Regions from separate parts of the Anaerobacillus sp. CMMVII genome, predicted to be linked through region 2. Evidence: predicted binding sites of a transcription regulator. Region 2 holds the regulator's gene; the other holds the start of a gene.
What was found. The regulator Rex, encoded in region 2, represses fermentation and respiration genes when NADH is low (regulators of the CRP and FNR family bind a similar motif). The targets are predictions, from matches to a motif close to TTGTGAAATATTTCACAA.
Positions count from the first base shown of each region.

Region 1 (8,748 bases), on a different contig from region 2:
ACTAATAGAAATTGACATTTTACCGTTTTGTTCTTAAAATGAGAAGGACCAATGTACACGGTAAAATTCATATTTACTAAAGGTTAGGTGAACAATTTGAATAAAAATTTAAAAATATTTTCCATACTAACCACAATTGGAATGATTATCGTTTTACTCCAAGGTGCTTTAGTTACGAAGACAGAATCAGGACAAGGTTGTGGTGATTCTTGGCCACTATGTCACGGACAAGTGATACCAGAGTCAATTACTACACTAGAAACGATTATTGAATATAGTCATCGCTTTGTTTCCGGTATTTTAGGAATTATGGTTATTATTCTAGCAATTTGGATGTGGAGAAAGTTACCTCACGTTCGTGAAACAAAATTTTTGGCAATTATTGCAGTTTTATTCATTATCTTCCAAGGATTGTTAGGTGCAGCCGCGGTCATGTGGGGACAATCCTCAGCAGTATTAGCTCTCCATTTTGGTTTCTCATTAGTGTCTTTTGCAAGTGTCCTATTACTAACCATCCTCGTCTTTGAGGAAGGGAAACCCTCGAGAGTAAGTGCGACTAAGATCACCACACAGTTCAGGAGCTTCATCTATTTTGTTTTCACATATTTATATATCGTTGTGTATACTGGTGCTCTAGTTCGTCATACCGACTCAAGTCTCGCTTGTGCAGGTTGGCCACTATGCAATGGGCAAATTATTCCTCCACTAAGAGGAAACATTGCAGTTCAGTTTGGGCATCGAGTTGCTGCTGCTGTGATGTTTCTAGTTATTTTAGCTTTATTAGTCCATGTATACAGACACTATAAAGAAGAAATTGCACTACGTTATACCGTACTAATCTCTTTTATACTTGTAACCATCCAAGTACTAAGTGGTGCTTATGTAGTTTTTACAGCAATGAGCTTATTTTCATCCATGCTCCACGCATTTATTATTACTTGCTTATTTGGTTCTATAAGTTATCTCTTGATGCTTGCAACTAGATCAAAGTCTTAAGAAAAGCCGCAAGCGCGCTAAAAAAAGGGACAGAGGAGTTCATACACCCTCTGTCCCTTACTATTTTATTTTCTATAATTTTATTTATTACTTATAGTCCGTAAACGTGTACATATTCTATAATCTAGTAATGCAACCTTCAATTAACTGAAATATTCCTTCATATTTTTTAATGAATTTATTTTATCTTTTAAAAGAAGCTCTAGTCCAACGATAGTAAGTGATAATGGATTGGCATAGTTTTTCTTTACTTCCCATTTTAGTTCGTCTTTACCACAAATACTATAGCTGTTCAGTTCTCTAACGTCATTTTTGATTTCCTCCAAAGCAGAAGTTTTCTGCTCTTCAGGCAATTCCATTATTCTATCAATCTTGTCTATGAATTCCAAAGAATAATTAATTTTTGTTTTTACCTGCTCATAGGTTTTCTCGTCGATTAACTTATATTTAAACTTAAAAGAATTTAAAGCTAAGGCAGAATTATAGGTTGCCCTAACAATCTCATCTCTTGTTAAAAATTCTGTTTCATAACTTAACATATATTTCCAGGACGGCTGTAAAAGTGCCTCTCGATGATCTTCAACTGTATGACAAAACTTTTTATAACCATGTAACTCGGGATTCTCAAAAGCAGGACTTGCTGGGTCAAGAAACGGTGCCAAAGGTGCTATAAAGTAAGACAATCTGGTATCTTGATTACACTTCAAGTGAATTTCTTCACAAAATTCAACATTTTTTAGAGCACTTTCATAATCCTGCCCTGGAATTCCTACCATAAAAAAGAGATCAATTTTCGAACAGTTATATTTTAGCGCTGATTTTATCGTTTCTATAACTTTCTCATTTGTGCAATTAAATTTTCCATTGGTGCGTCGCAATTCTTCATCGTGACTCTCTAAAGTAATTTCAATACTGTATTTAGGTAATGCTTTATCTAATTCACCAAAAAACTCATCACCTGCAGCATAAAAAAGTTCAAATACCAACTCATTTTTTAAGTCCCTTTGCTTGAATCGGTTCAAGAGTTCGGAAACGTATTCTTTCCCACCTTGGCGGATATCATTGAGGAGAAAAATTGGGGCTCGGCTAAACCTCTGAATAAAAACAATATCCTTTTCCAATTTTTCTGGTGAGCGCATCGCTATGTTCCTTCTATTACACATTAACTCATAAGATGTTTTTGAACCCCCACAGATCAAACAATTGAAATTACAGCCTTTTGAAGTTAACAATGCAGTGTTTGGATACTTTAACCAATCTACATAAGGGAGCGGATCTATAAAATTACGGTACTTAAATACAGAACGAATAACATATTGATAGCCAGGAATATCAAACTCATCCATATTATCAGCCACATAGGTATGAGGATTAAATATATAAGTATCATCTTTTTTCCACGTTAAATTTGGGATAATTTCGTAGTTTTCCTCACCTGTTTTTAATTGATCCATCAACTGATGGACTAGTTTTTCTGTAGAATCACCACGAAACACAAAATCAATATAAGGAGATTTAATTAATTCTTTATGAAAATACGTTGATGACAACCCGCCAAAAAAGACCGGTTTATCTGGATGGTATTTCTTCACTAACTTAGCAATTTCTATACTCCCATGAGCATGTGGCAACCAATGAAGATCTATACCGAACGCTTTTGTTTTTATTTTTTTTAGCTTTTTTTCCACGTCAAAATTCGGATTTAATAGCATTCTATTTGCAAGATTTATTATTTTTACCCGGTATCCATACCTTTCTAAATAATCAGCAATACTTGTTAATCCAATTGGATACATTTCAAAGACAGGTGAAGATGGTACTACATCACTTATTGGCCCAACTAACAATGATTTCTTACGGAAATCATAAACACTCGGTGGATGTAAAAGCACTAAATCAAATTTCAAGTAAAGCACCTCTCTTTTATCTTTATTTATCTTAGATTATTCTTCAATTTCATTTCAGACAATAGATATAAGCCAAAGTTCCTATATTGTTCATATATGTAAAAAAAAGTTAGTAGTAGCCGTTCATAAACCTTGCTTTCGTGAATATATTGAAAAAAGTTTGTTAATAATTTCACAAACTTAAATCTTTTCATTAGGCTGTTTTCGCATAGGAGTGTTTTTCAAGTAGAGTATGTTCTCAAAGATTTGGGCTTTTAAAATAGGTGGAAATGACAAGATCTATCAAGGTCTCAGAGGCATCTTTTCTAACCTACAACTTGTCTAACGGGAACAAATAACTATTTGACCAATTGATTTTTTAATAGCCCTAGTACGAAAAGAGCCTTTCATTAAAATAAATAAAGGAAGGTGCAGCTATGAATAGGCCTAAAATTGTTATTCTTGGTGGTGGGTATGGGGGATTAATTACTGCTACAACTCTGCAAAAGAAGTTAAAAAAGAGGAGGCAGAAATTATCTTAATAAATAATAAAGATTATCAGTATCTAACAACAAAATTACACGAACCCCCTGTAGGTACTTTGGATGCGGAGAAAATTAAAATTGGCATTCATGAAGTCATTAAAACAAACATCGTTACATTTAAACAAGAGAATGTTATCGGTATTGATAAGAATAATAAAAAAATCTTTTTGGAAAATGGAACCCTTAATTATGATTATTTAGTTGTAGCAATCGGTGCAGTCCCAGAGACTTTTGAAACCCCTGGGGTTAAAGAACACGCGTATTTCATATTTAATTTTGATAGTATTTACCAACTAAAGTTACAAATAGAAAGTATGTTTATGACCTATAGTTCAGAACCTGATGATCATTTATTAAGTTTTATTATTGTCGGTGGTGGTTTTACAGGTGTTGAGTTTCTATCTGAGCTAGCCTATAGTGCTCCCTATTTATCTAAAAAGTACGGTGTGCCTTTGGAGAAAATAAAGATTACTTGTGTCGAAGCGGGATCGACAATATTAAGGGAATTTGACCCTGAAATTATTAATTATTCACTTTATGTGCTAGAACAATATGGCATAAAAATTCTACAAAACCAGAAAGTTGTTAAATGCGAAAAAGACGGTGTAATTTTAAATAATTCTACTGAAAAACTGTATGGCAATACTATCGTTTGGACTGTAGGTATTAAAGGACACCACATTGCTTCAGAAGCAGGGTTCAACGTAGTAAACGGTCGAGTTAAAATTGATGAATTCTTGCAAGTACCTAACGAAGAAAATGTTTTCTTTATTGGTGATAGCAGTATTTTCACCAATGTTCATGGGAAAGAAGAGCCCCCTACTGCCCAAATAGCAATTCAACAAGGTGAACACTGCGCTAAAAACATTGTTGCCCTTATTAGGGGACAATCACTAAAACCTTTTAACTATGTTTATAGAGGAACTCTAATGTCATTAGGAAGAAAAAATGCTACTGGAATCGTCTACAATAAAAGGGTTAAAGGACGAATTGCTTCATTCCTAAAGAAAGTAACAGAATGGCGCTATTATTTGAAACTAGGTGGATTAAAATTATTTTTAAAGAAAATTTTCATTTAAATTATAGTACACAAGAAAAGCGCAAGCGCCCTGTTAAGCCCCGACTAGCAAATGTTCTTCGAGAAAAAAAGTGTGCTCTTTCACTTTTATTCTCGAAGGTTATTTGACCTCGAGGGGCTGGGCGGTGGAGCTAGACAGTTATTACGTTGAAATTTTATACATTCTTATCTTTCAAAAAAAACGAGCTGAAGAGCCCGTTTTTTTGTTTGTTACTTTTGTATCTCAATAAGTAAATCGCCTGTTTGAATTGCTTCTCCATTCTGTACGTAAACACGACTTACAACCCCATTAAAGGGTGCTTGAACTGTCGTTTCCATCTTCATTGCCTCAGTGATCATGAGATGGTCTCCTTTTTTAACTTTATCCCCATTTTCAACCAGGGTTTTCACAACAGTACCAGGCATTGTTGCTCCAATATGATTTGGATTTGCTTGATCGGCTTTCGTTTTCGCAATGACTGTTGTCTCAACGTTTTGATCTTTAATAACGATTTCCCTTGGCTGTCCATTTAATTCGAAATAAATCACTCGAGTTCCATCTTTTTGTGCTTCCCCAACCGAAACTAACTTAACAATTAACGTTTTTCCTTGTTCAATCTCAACCTCTATTTCTTCCCCTAAGCGCAAACCATATAAAAAGGTTGGCGTATCAAGAACTGATACATCACCAAACTGCTCATAAAAACGTTGATGATCTAAGTACACTTTTGGATAAATTGCATATGAAAGTAGATCGAAGTCAGTTACCTGTCTATTTAGTTTCTCAAATAGCTCTCTTTTCATTAATTCAAAATCTACTGCTGGTAAGCTTTCACCAGGTCTTCCTATTATCTCTTCTCTTCCTTTTAGAATAATTTTTTGAAGATCCTTAGGGAAACCTTGATAAGGTTGACCCAAATACCCCTGGAAAAATTCTACTACTGAATCCGGAAAGTCTAGTGTTTCTCCCCTATCAAAGACATCTGCTTCTGTTAAATTGTTTTGCACCATGAATAACGCCATATCCCCAACAATTTTTGAAGATGGAGTCACTTTAACCACATCACCAAACATGTCATTTACAGTACGGTACATTCGTTTTACTTCATCCCAACGACTTTTTAACCCGACTGCTTTCGCTTGCTGTTGCAAATTACTATATTGCCCTCCAGGCATTTCGTGTTCATACACCTCTGAATGAGGGGCCACCATGCCACTTTCAAAGCCTTGGTAAAACTTCCTCGTATCTTCCCAGAAATGACCTAGCTTCTCGATAGCTTCAATGTTCACGTTTGGTTGACGCTCACTACCCGTTAAAGCATAAATTAAACTATTTGCACTAGGTTGCGAAGTAAGTCCAGCCATTGAACCTACAGCTACATCAACGATATCTACACCAGCTTCAATTGCCTTTGCATAGGTGAAAATCCCATTTCCACTTGTATCGTGAGTATGCAAATGAATAGGAATTGAAATCGTTTCTTTTAGTGTAGATACTAACCGGTAGGCAGCTTCTGGCTTCAGCAACCCTGCCATGTCTTTAATCCCTAAAATATGGGCTCCGGATTGCTCTAACTCACTAGCTAAATCTAGATAGTATTTTAAGTCATATTTTAAACGACTATTATCTAAAATGTCTCCAGTGTAACACATGGCCGCTTCAGCTATTTTTCCGGAGTCACGAACTGCTTCTATTGATAGCGTCATTCCCGGCACCCAATTTAAGGAGTCGAAAATTCGAAATACATCAATTCCAGCATCTGCAGATTTTTGTACAAATTCTTTAATCACGTTGTCTGGGTAGTTTGTATACCCTACCGCATTAGATGAACGGAACAGCATTTGTAATAATAAATTAGGCATTTTTTTTCTTAATGTTAATAAACGTTCCCACGGGTCTTCGTGTAAAAATCTCATTGCTACATCAAAGGTTGCACCACCCCACATTTCAGATGAGAAAAGGTTTGGCAGCATTCTTGCAGTCGGTTCAGCAATTCTTTTTAGGTCATGGGTCCTTACACGTGTTGCTAATAAAGATTGGTGTGCATCGCGGAAAGTCGTATCAGTTAGTAGTACTTCTTTTTGTTCCTTTACCCATTTTGCGACCCCTTCAGCACCGTGCTTTTCTAATATTTGCTTTGTTCCACTTGGATATGGGTCAGAGAGCTTTAATTTTGGTATAACAGGTTCATCAAACACAGGTTTTTTCATTTTTTCAATGCCAGGATATCCGTTAATTGTCGTTTCCCCAATAAAAGAAAGCATCTTTGTTCCTCGGTCCTTTCTTTTTGGAAAGACGAACAATTCAGGGGTTGTATCAATAAAAGAAGTATTATATTCACCATTTAAAAACTTTTCATGTTGTACAACATTCTCTAAGAAAGCAATATTTGTTTTAATCCCACGAATTCGAAATTCACGTAAGTTTCTCAACATTTTTGAAGCTGCATCCTCAAAGGTTAAGGCCCAAGTTGATAATTTAACTAACAAAGAATCATAATATGGAGAAATTACCGAACCTTGGAAACCGTTACCTGCATCGAGCCGAACTCCAAAGCCACCCCCAGAACGATAAACCATGATTTTACCAGTATCAGGCATAAAATTATTACTTGGATCCTCTGTTGTTACTCGTGATTGAATTGCAAATCCATGGCAGATGATTTTTTCTTGAGTAGGAATACGTAGTTTTTTTCCATGAATTAATTCTCCATCAGCAATGTAAAGTTGAGCTTGAACAATATCGACCCCTGTTACCATCTCGGTAATGGTGTGCTCAACTTGTACACGCGGATTTACTTCAATAAAGTAAAAATCCCCAGAATCAGTAACTAAAAATTCAACTGTACCCGCATTAATGTAGTTTACCTTCTCCATTAACTGAACAGCTGCAAGGCAAATCTCTTCACGAACATCATCTGTTAAAGAAACACTTGGTGCAATTTCAACGACTTTTTGATGGCGACGTTGTACAGAGCAATCTCGATCATATAAATGAATAATATTCCCACTCTGGTCTCCTAAAATTTGTACTTCAATATGCTTAGGATTTTCAATAAATTTTTCAATATATACTTCGTCATTTCCAAATGCGGATTTCGCTTCAGACTTCGCTCTGGCATACGCTTCTTGAAGCTCTTCTTTTGAACGTACAATTCTCATCCCACGTCCACCACCACCAAGAGAGGCTTTAATAATAAATGGAAAACCAAATTGCTTGGCGAAAGTTTCCACAGCTTCAATTGTTTCAACCGGCCCATCACTGCCAGGGATTACGGGGAGGCCAGCTTTAATCGCTTGGGTTCTTGCCTGAACTTTATCACCAAACATATGTAGGTGTTCTGATTTAGGACCAATAAAAATGATCCCCTCTTCTTCACAGCGTCTTGCAAAGTGAATGTTTTCCGACAGAAAACCGTATCCAGGATGGATGGCGTCGACATTGTTTCGTTTTGCCAATTCTATAATTCCATCAATATCTAAATATGCATCGATCGGTTTTTTACCTTCACCAATTAAATAAGCCTCATCAGCCTTGTAACGATGATAAGCCCCTGTATCTTCCTTTGAATAGATTGCAACTGTACGGATATGTAATTCAGTGCAAGCTCGAAAAATACGAATTGCAATCTCACCGCGATTTGCTACTAATACTTTTTTAATTTTAGTCATCTTATTCATAAAATCCCTCCTTATTGACTGCAAATACAACATATAGTCCTATAAAACTAACAAACATCTGATGAACTGATGACAGGTCAGATAACTTACTTTTTATCATATCACTTTTTTCATGGAGTTAAATAACAAATTGATGAATAATTTGAATTTTTCATTTTTAATTAGTTACCTTCCATGCATTCAAAATGAGCCAACCATCGGAATGATATCTTCCCATCTTAAATGGAGTTACATTGATAATAAACATCCAAAAATTTAAAAAAGCCAACCATTGAAACCATAAAGTTAGGTACTCATCACCATAGCCAATTCCAGGTAAAATTAATAAACAAGCAACCATTCCATTTAATAAAGGACCACCTAGCGATATAATTACTTGTCTACATTTAGCCGTTTCAGCTAATTCATAACTAGTATTTCCTCCTAATGGTAAAATACGAAAGAAGAAATTCGTATTGTTACACTTAAAATTTTTAACTAAAAACCCAGTACCTATAGTAACTGTAATTTTCTTTGCATTACACCCGATCGCACAAAAAAAATGCCCTAACTCATGAAGGATTAAGGTAATTGGTAAAATTGT
Region 1 is NZ_JACEHK010000012.1:50,455-59,202, forward strand. It holds gene H1D32_RS16315 (COX15/CtaA family protein) at 88-996, shown strand; gene H1D32_RS16320 (TIGR04190 family B12-binding domain/radical SAM domain protein) at 1,140-2,903, opposite strand; gene H1D32_RS16325 (NAD(P)/FAD-dependent oxidoreductase) at 3,424-4,506, shown strand; gene pyc (pyruvate carboxylase) at 4,716-8,165, opposite strand; gene H1D32_RS16335 (site-2 protease family protein) at 8,323-8,748, opposite strand, start outside.
Region 1: a site for Rex is predicted at 3,064-3,081, ahead of H1D32_RS16320 (TIGR04190 family B12-binding domain/radical SAM domain protein). Genes of this name have one in related genera too.

Region 2 (8,748 bases):
ACTTGGAAGGGTATTGCCAAAATCCTACTCATCAGTGGAATTAGTTCTCCGTTATGGCTATTACTAACCCCATATAGCTTGAATTATCTACAACCAAATATTTATTTACTGCTATTAATTGTTTGTAGCTTTTTAACAGGGTATCTGGTTCTCAGGTTTATTCCAAATCCGATTCTTTTTATAAGTGCTGCTCTATTTCTAGCCATTACTAGTGATCTGTTATTAGGAAACTTCTTTATGCAACGATCCTACTTAGGTTATGATCCTATAATCGGAGCTAGGTATTATGGGATTGGCAATGAGTACGCTGGAGTTTATTTAATTTCGGGGCTTCTTTTACTCGAGAGGACGCTGATAAGAAAATGGTTTTTGTTAGTGGTTATTAGTGTTGGACAGGTATTTTTGTTAGGTTCAACGTTTTTTGGGGCGAATGCTGGGGCTACTCTTTCTGCAGGAATTATGTTCGGCTATTTTGCTTATCGAAGTTTTTTTCCAAGGATAGAATGGCGAAAGCTTTTAGTCATTTTCGCAGTCTTAGTTTTTCTGAATTTAGTGCTATTGTTTGTAACACAACTAAATGGACAACAATCACATATTGGCTATGCTTTTTCGAGAATGTTCCAAGGAGACTTTGGGTTTATTATCGATACGATCCAGAGAAAGATAGCGATGAATTGGAAGATCTTCCGATATAGTAATTGGACTCAGCTTTTTGTTACAACGTATTTATTAATTGCCTTCTATTTGTGGCGCAAAAAGGAGATTGTTCGCAGTAGAGTTCGGAGGCTTTTAATTCAGACAGGGGTGGTTGCTTCCATCGCCCTGCTATTATTAAATGATTCAGGAGTCGTTGCCGCAGCAACTTCTATGTTTATAATTGTTTGTACAAGCTATTACTGGGCGTTAGATGAAGTGTAAAGTTATAAGTTTTGAGTTATGAGGGATGAGTAGAGATATAGTTTTGAGTTAAGAGGGATGAGTTTTGAGTTAATGATAGTAAAGCTCCGAAGCATTACTTGAAAACAACTCAAAACTCAAAATTCAAAACTCAAAACTTAAACTTAAACTCAAAACTCTAAACTATTCTTCAAGCTCACTCCATTCTTCCATTAAGCCATCAAGTTCTTGTTTGTGAGCTTCAATTTCACTGTTTAATTGAGACACTCGAGTGTGGTCTTGGTAGACATCAGGATCACAAAGGGCAGCTTCCTTCCCAGCAAGCTCTAACTCGAGCTTTTCAATAGCTTGTTCAATTTCTTCGAGACGTCTTTGGCGTTGACGTTCTTTTCGCTTGGCTTCTTTATCTTGTAAAAAACTTTGTTTATTAGGTTGTTCCTCTTGTACTTGAACCTTCTCTAATTCTTTTTCTTTTAATTGTTTCCGTTCTAAGTTTTCTTGTTTTTTTGTCAGATAGTAGTCATAATCACCAATATAATCGATCAGACCTTCTTTCGTCATTTCCACGACCCGAGTTGCCATCCGGTTCACGAAGTAGCGGTCATGGGAAACGAAAAGTAGTGTTCCTGGATAGTCCAATAAAGCACTTTCGAGAATTTCTTTACTATCGAGGTCAAGATGGTTTGTTGGCTCATCTAGGATTAGAAAGTTAGCTTTTTGCATCATTAACTTCGCCAATGCAACACGAGCCTTTTCGCCCCCGCTTAAGTCAGAGACATTTTTTAAGACATCATCACCACTAAAAAGGAAGTTACCTAGAATGGTACGAATTTCTTTTTCAGGTGTTAATGGATATTCGTCCCATAGCTCGTGTAAAACTTGTTTATTAGAATTAAGATTGGCTTGTTCCTGATCATAATAGCCTATCAAGACGTTACTACCGTATTTGATCTTTCCGGCAACGGGTTCAAGTTGCTTTGTAATAATCTTTAATAGAGTTGATTTACCAATTCCATTTGGCCCTAGGAGGGCAATACTCTCAGCGCGGTTAATCGCTAGAGTAAGATCTTCAAATAATGGTTTGGAATTTGGATATCCAACAGCAAGCTGCTCGGTTCTTAAGACATCATTTCCAGTTTGCTTCATTATTTCAAATGAAAAGCGTGCAGATTTCTCATCGCCTTGTGGGCGGTCTAAGAGTTCCATTCTTTCGAGTTGCTTCCGCCGACTCTGGGCTCGCTTGGTTGTCGAGGCTCTTGCAATGTTGCGTTCGACAAACGTTTGAAGTTTTTCTATTTCACCCTGCTGTTTTTCATATTGCTTCATTTCAATTTCGTAGCGCTTCGCTTTTTCGTCTAGATAAAAGCTATAGTTCCCAGAAAACTTTGTCGTTTTCGTTCTTGAGATTTCATATACCACATTAGCCACTTTATCTAAGAAATAGCGGTCATGGGAGACAATTAAAATTGCACCTTCATAATGAAGGAGATATTGTTCTAACCAAGAAAGTGTTTCAATGTCTAGGTGGTTTGTCGGTTCATCTAAAATGAGAATATCAGGACGAGTCAATAGAAGTTTTCCTAAAGCAAGTCGGGTTTTTTGCCCGCCACTTAGCGTTGATACTTTTGTAGAATAGTCTTTATCAGAAAAGTGAAGGCCAGATAAGATGCTACGGATATCTGCTTCGTATTTATAACCACCTTTTTCTTTGAAGGTTTCTGAAAGAAGATCGTAATCTGATAATAACTTTTCATATACTTTTTCATTATTAATACAATTGGGATCTGCCATTTTTGTTTCTAAGCTTCGAAGCTCTTTTTCCATCTTAATTAGTGGTTCAAAAACAGCAAGCATCTCATCCCAAATTGATTTCGTAGATTCCAAGCCTGTATCTTGGGCTAAGTAGCCCAAAGTAACGTCCTTAGGTATAATAATATCCCCTGAATTATAGGAGAGTTTTCCGGCAATAATTTTTAATAGCGTCGATTTTCCGGCACCATTTCGGCCAACAATCGCCACTCTATCTTTTGATTGGACTTCTAATTTTATATTCGATAATATTGGTTCAGCACCAAACGATTTTGTCAATTGAACGCATTGTAAAAGTATCATTTATCATCATCCCTAACATTAAGTAGCAATCTAACGCACAAACAATTATAATCATACCGTTAGTGTACCGTAATCAAATATGGACAAGCAAATAATACTTTTATCCCCCAAAAAACAAACGTCGGTTGAATGGATAATAATATTAGGTAAGTGCTATTTCCTCAAGATAGTAACATTAAGACAGCTAGTAATGAAGAGATATTAAGTTATCGGGGAAGCCTTTCTAACATTTGAAGGCTTTAGACACCAAATATGGATTATAAATTGAATTACTCTTGAAAAGAGCCCTTAAAAAAAGAGAATTATTTCATTTTCGTTACAATTTATGAAACGATTACAAATTTGACAAAATGGTGTACAATATATTTGTAATGAATTGAAAGGGGACATTTGAAATGTCATCGTTTACTCATTTTAATGAACAAGGACGCGCAAAAATGGTCGATATCTCTGAAAAGAATGAGACGGTTCGAACAGCTTTAGCAAAGTCTAGTGTTGAAGTAAGTGCAGAAATTTATACAAAAATTAAAGAAGGATCCATGGGCAAAGGGGATGTTCTTGGCGTAGCTCAGGTTGCAGGAGTCATGGCTGCGAAAAGAACGGCTGATTGGATCCCAATGTGTCATCCACTAGCATTAACAGGCGTGGATGTTACCTTTGATTGGTCTACAAAAGACGACAATCACAAGCTTAATATTTACGTAAAAGTAAAAACAAAGGGAAGTACAGGAGTTGAAATGGAAGCTTTAACGGCAGCTTCTGCTGTTGCTTTAACGGTTTATGATATGTGCAAAGCTGTTGATAAAGGAATGGTTATTGGACCTACATACTTAGTTGAAAAAACAGGTGGAAAAAGCGGAGATTTTAAAAGAGAGAAAAGTGTAGACTAAAACAATTAACATTTGTACCGACTAAAGGGGAAAAACCGGGAGTTATTAGCAAGGATTTGTGAATTGGTAAACAATGAAACATAGAAAATGAGGATTTGCATTAGTGGGGATGAGCACCTAAACCATTGATTTTGTTTTGCCCTTTATCTAGTTGAAGGTACAGGTTGGAGGCAGAAAAATGAATATCGATCAAACGAAAATTCCTCAAGCAACGGCAAAACGGTTGCCTTTGTATTATCGATTTTTAGAAAATTTACAAGCGTCTGGGAAGCAAAGAGTTTCGTCTTCGGAATTAAGTGAAGCCGTAAAAGTAGATTCAGCAACGATTCGTCGAGATTTCTCCTACTTTGGTGCACTTGGGAAAAAGGGGTATGGATACAATGTAAATTATCTATTAACCTTTTTTAGAAAAACATTAGACCAGGATGAGGTTACGAATGTCGCACTAATCGGTGTCGGAAACTTAGGGACAGCATTTTTGCATTACAATTTCTCAAAGAATAATAGTACAAGAATTGAACTAGCTTTTGATGTCGATGAAAATAAAGTCGGGACTGAGCTTGGAAGCGTTCCTATTTATCATTTAGATGATTTAGAAAAAGTTTTAGACTCTTCTATTTCAGTCGCGATATTAACTGTACCGTCATCCGTTGCTCAAAAGGTAGCAGATCGTTTGGTTGCTTGTGGTATAAAAGGAATTTTGAATTTCACACCAGCCAGACTATCAGTACCAAAGAACATCCGAGTTCATCATATTGATCTATCGGTTGAACTTCAGTCATTAATTTATTTTCTTAAGCATTATCCAATGTAAGAGTCGTACCTGCACGAAATACAATGAAAGGGTTATCACATGTCTAAACAGTGGTAACCCTTTTTTATTATAGAATCAATTTGGCTACGGAGATAACAAAGACGTTCAATCCAATTACTCTTACCTTCAGTATTGTAAATCTGATAGTTAGGGTTTTTTCTTCTTTATAAATGACTGGTAAAAAAATCCTTGATTATTAAACCCTTCTATACTAAAATTTCATTTTTCATGGTATGATTAAAAATATATTTCGAAAAACGAAAGGATTCTACAGATGAGAAAATTGTTTCCTGAAAAATGGCTTGTAGTGATAGCAGTATTATTAGGAACTTTTACAATTATTTTAAACAACAGCATGTTAAATCCGGCAGTTCCCCATTTGATGAAGGTATTTGAAGCTGATGCGGTAGCTACCGGATGGGTAATTACAATCTTCATGGTAACGATGGGAATAACCATGCCATTAACCGGCTACTTAGGAGATAAATTCGGAAAGAAAAAGCTTTATTTGAGCGGTTTAGTAATCTTTATCATCGGCTCTATTTTAGGCTCGTTTTCTTGGGACCTTAGTTCCCTTATATTTTTCCGGGGCATTCAAGGAATCGCTGGTGGAATTATGATGCCATTATCAATGGCACTTATCTTTGAAGTATTTCCAAGACATGAGCGGGGACTTGCCACAGGTATCTGGGGCGTTGCAGCGATGATGGCGCCTACGATTGGGCCTACGATTGGTGGATTTATTATTGAATCTGGCAGTTGGCAGTGGCTCTTTTTAGTTAACGTACCAACAGGGGCTTTAGGAATTTTGATTGGTGCAATGTACTTAAAAAATACAAACAGAGTCCAAGGAATTACCTTCGATAAATGGGGATTTGCTTCAGTAACAGTGGGAGTAGGAGCAATCCTATATGCATTAGGGAGAGTTTCAGCAATAGAGCATCTAATACAACCTCTAAATCTTACATTAATAATTATTGGAATAGTCTCGCTATATCTCTTCGTAAAAATTGAAAACCATCAAGAGCAGCCATTATTAGATTTATCAATTTTTAAAAACAAGGCTTACACATATAGTGTCTGGATTTCAATTTCAACCTCATTAGCGTTATTCGGAGGAATCTTTCTAATACCTTTATTAATTCAACATGTGTACGGGTTAGGGCCGGTAGTCACAGGCCTAGTATTTTTACCAGCGGCGCTTTTCACCGGCATATTTATGACCATTGGAGGCCGACTTCTCGATCGAAAAGGACCATTACTTGTTGTTACTAGTGGTCTAGTCATGATCGCTGTCCCTACAATTGCTTTAGGATTTACAACAATGGAAACCTCTTTAGCTATGATTTTCTTACTCATGGCACTGCGAGGAATTGGTCAAGGCTTCTCAACCATGCCTGCGACAACTGCCGGAATGAATGCCATTCCAGAAAAATTTATTTCTAGAGGATCAGCAATGAACAACGTCTTAAGGCAAATTAGTTCAGCTCTAGGGATCGTCTTTATCTCAATCTATTATGAGGTTCGTAAAGTGCAAGTATTTCCTAATGTCGGGACAATGGAAGAAGCAAGTTTACAAGCGATTAATGAAGGGTTTTTGCTTTTAGGGGTAATCGCCATTCTAACGATACCACTAGGTTTGCTAATAGGCAGAGCTTCTGAAAAACAAGAACGTAAAACAACATTATCGGCGTAGGAAAAATATTAATTTCAAAACGATTTAGTATAGAAAGTTTTGAAAACTATGGTATGATAAACAAAATAATATGTTTTACAGCTACGGGAGCCTAGAGGACTAGGCTGAGAGGATGACTATTCCGTCACAGACCGTGAACCTGATCTGGATCATGCCAGCGGAGGGAAGACTGTGATTGTAAGTTTGATCTTTACATGTCTTTAAGGCCGCATCTAGATGATGTGGCTTTTTTCATGTTTAAAAACAACCCTTAGGAGGAGAAAAAATGGCAAAAGATTTATTGAATATTGGTGGAGTAGAGCTAAATAGTAGATTATTAATCGGAACAGGTAAATTTAATAACGATGCGCTCATTCCAGAGGTAATTAGTTCCTCAAAATCACAAGTAATAACTGTGGCGATGCGCCGTGTTGATTTTCAAACAAGCCAAGAAAACATCATGAAGTATATACCAAAAGAGATGATTCTTTTACCTAACACTTCAGGAGCTAGAACAGCAGAAGAAGCGGTTCGCATTGCAAGACTTGCTCGCGCTGCGGGCATGGGTAACTGGATAAAAATTGAGGTAATCTCAGATCAAAAATACTTATTGCCAGATAACTATGAAACAATTAAAGCAACGGAAATCTTAGCAAGTGAAGGATTTATTGTTTTACCTTACATGAGTCCTGACCTAATGGTAGCAAAGAAGTTAGAAGAAGTAGGAGCTGCGGCAGTTATGCCACTAGGAGCACCAATTGGCACAAACCGTGGTCTAAAAACAAAAGAGTTAATACAAATCTTAATTGAAGAATGCGAAAAGCCAGTAATCGTTGATGCCGGGATCGGTAAACCATCTCAAGCCTGTGAAGCAATGGAGATGGGGGCAGACGCAGTATTAGTCAATACAGCGATCGCAACGGCTGGTGACCCAGTAGCGATGGGAGAAGCCTTCAAAGCAGCAGTTCAAGCAGGCCGAACAGCTTATCTATCAGGAGTTGGAAGTGTAGCTAGACAAGCAAGAGCGTCATCACCACTGACAGGATTTTTATCAATATAATTTGCAGGTTTGAGTTAAGAGTTAAGAGTTGTGAACCGGAATGCTTCGAAGCAAAGCCTAAAATAACTCATAACTCAACCCTCATAACTCAAAACTAGGGAGGGGTTTTACCGTGAGTTTTTATTATGAATATGAAAAGTTAAAGGAATTGCCTTTTGAGAGTTATTTTCAAGGCTTTACTGAAATAGATGTTAAGAGAGTTTTGGCAAAGCAACGAATGACCCCTGAAGATTTACTTGTGCTGTTATCACCCGCGGCTGAAGGGTTATTAGAGGATATTGCTCAAAAAGCTCATGAATTAACAGTTCAGCATTTTGGAAAAACCATTTTACTTTTTAACCCAATTTATATTGCTGACCATTGTGTGAACCTTTGTACTTACTGTAGCTTTAGTGTGACGAACCAATTTCAACGTAGCAAGCTCTCAATGAAACAAATTGAAGTTGAAGCGAAAGCATTAGCAGACCTAGGTTTGAAGCACATCTTAGTGTTAACAGGTGAGTCCAAAACATCTACGCCTGTTTCATATATTGTTGAGGCTGTGAAAGTACTGAAAAAGTATTTTCCATCGGTAGCTATTGAAATTAACCCTTTAGATACTGATGAATATAAACAGTTAGCTGAAGCGGGGGTAGACGGCCTTACCGTTTATCAAGAAGTATATAATGAAGAAATCTATAAATCTGTTCACGTAAAAGGTCCAAAACGTGATTATCGTTATCGAATGGATACCCCTGAGCGTGGGTGTGAAGCAGGCATTCGCCAAATTAATGTTGGAGCTCTTTTAGGTCTTGATGATTGGAGAAAAGAAGCCTTTTTTGCAGCTATGCACGCAAGATACTTGCAAAGAAAATATTTAGATGCAGAAATCAGTTTATCCTTACCAAGAATTCGTCCACATCTTGGTGACTATCAACCAAGATCTATTGTCGAGGATCGTCACCTTGTTCAGGCGATTACAGCATTTAGATTATTTTTACCGCGAGCAGGAATTACATTATCGACAAGGGAACCTCAAGAATTGAGAGACAATCTTATATACTTAGGTGTCACGAAGATGTCAGCAGGTGCTAGTACTGAGGTTGGTGGCTATTCACAATGTGATACTGGTACAGCACAATTTGAAATCTCAGATGAACGATCATTAGCAGAAGTTCAACAAATGATACGAGATAAAGGCTACCAGCCAGTGTTGAAGGATTGGGAGCTATTAGTGTAAAAGGTGTGGAGGAGAGTTCACAGCTTAAACCTAAATAAAAAAGGGAAAAGATAAGCAACGAACGGAGTATGGAATATTACT
Region 2 is NZ_JACEHK010000001.1:321,830-330,577, forward strand. It holds gene H1D32_RS01785 (hypothetical protein) at 1-918, shown strand, start outside; gene H1D32_RS01790 (ABC-F family ATP-binding cassette domain-containing protein) at 1,081-3,009, opposite strand; gene moaC (cyclic pyranopterin monophosphate synthase MoaC) at 3,405-3,899, shown strand; gene H1D32_RS01800 (redox-sensing transcriptional repressor Rex) at 4,078-4,713, shown strand; gene H1D32_RS01805 (MDR family MFS transporter) at 4,988-6,409, shown strand; TPP riboswitch at 6,483-6,593, shown strand; gene H1D32_RS01810 (thiazole synthase) at 6,675-7,448, shown strand; gene thiH (2-iminoacetate synthase ThiH) at 7,561-8,667, shown strand.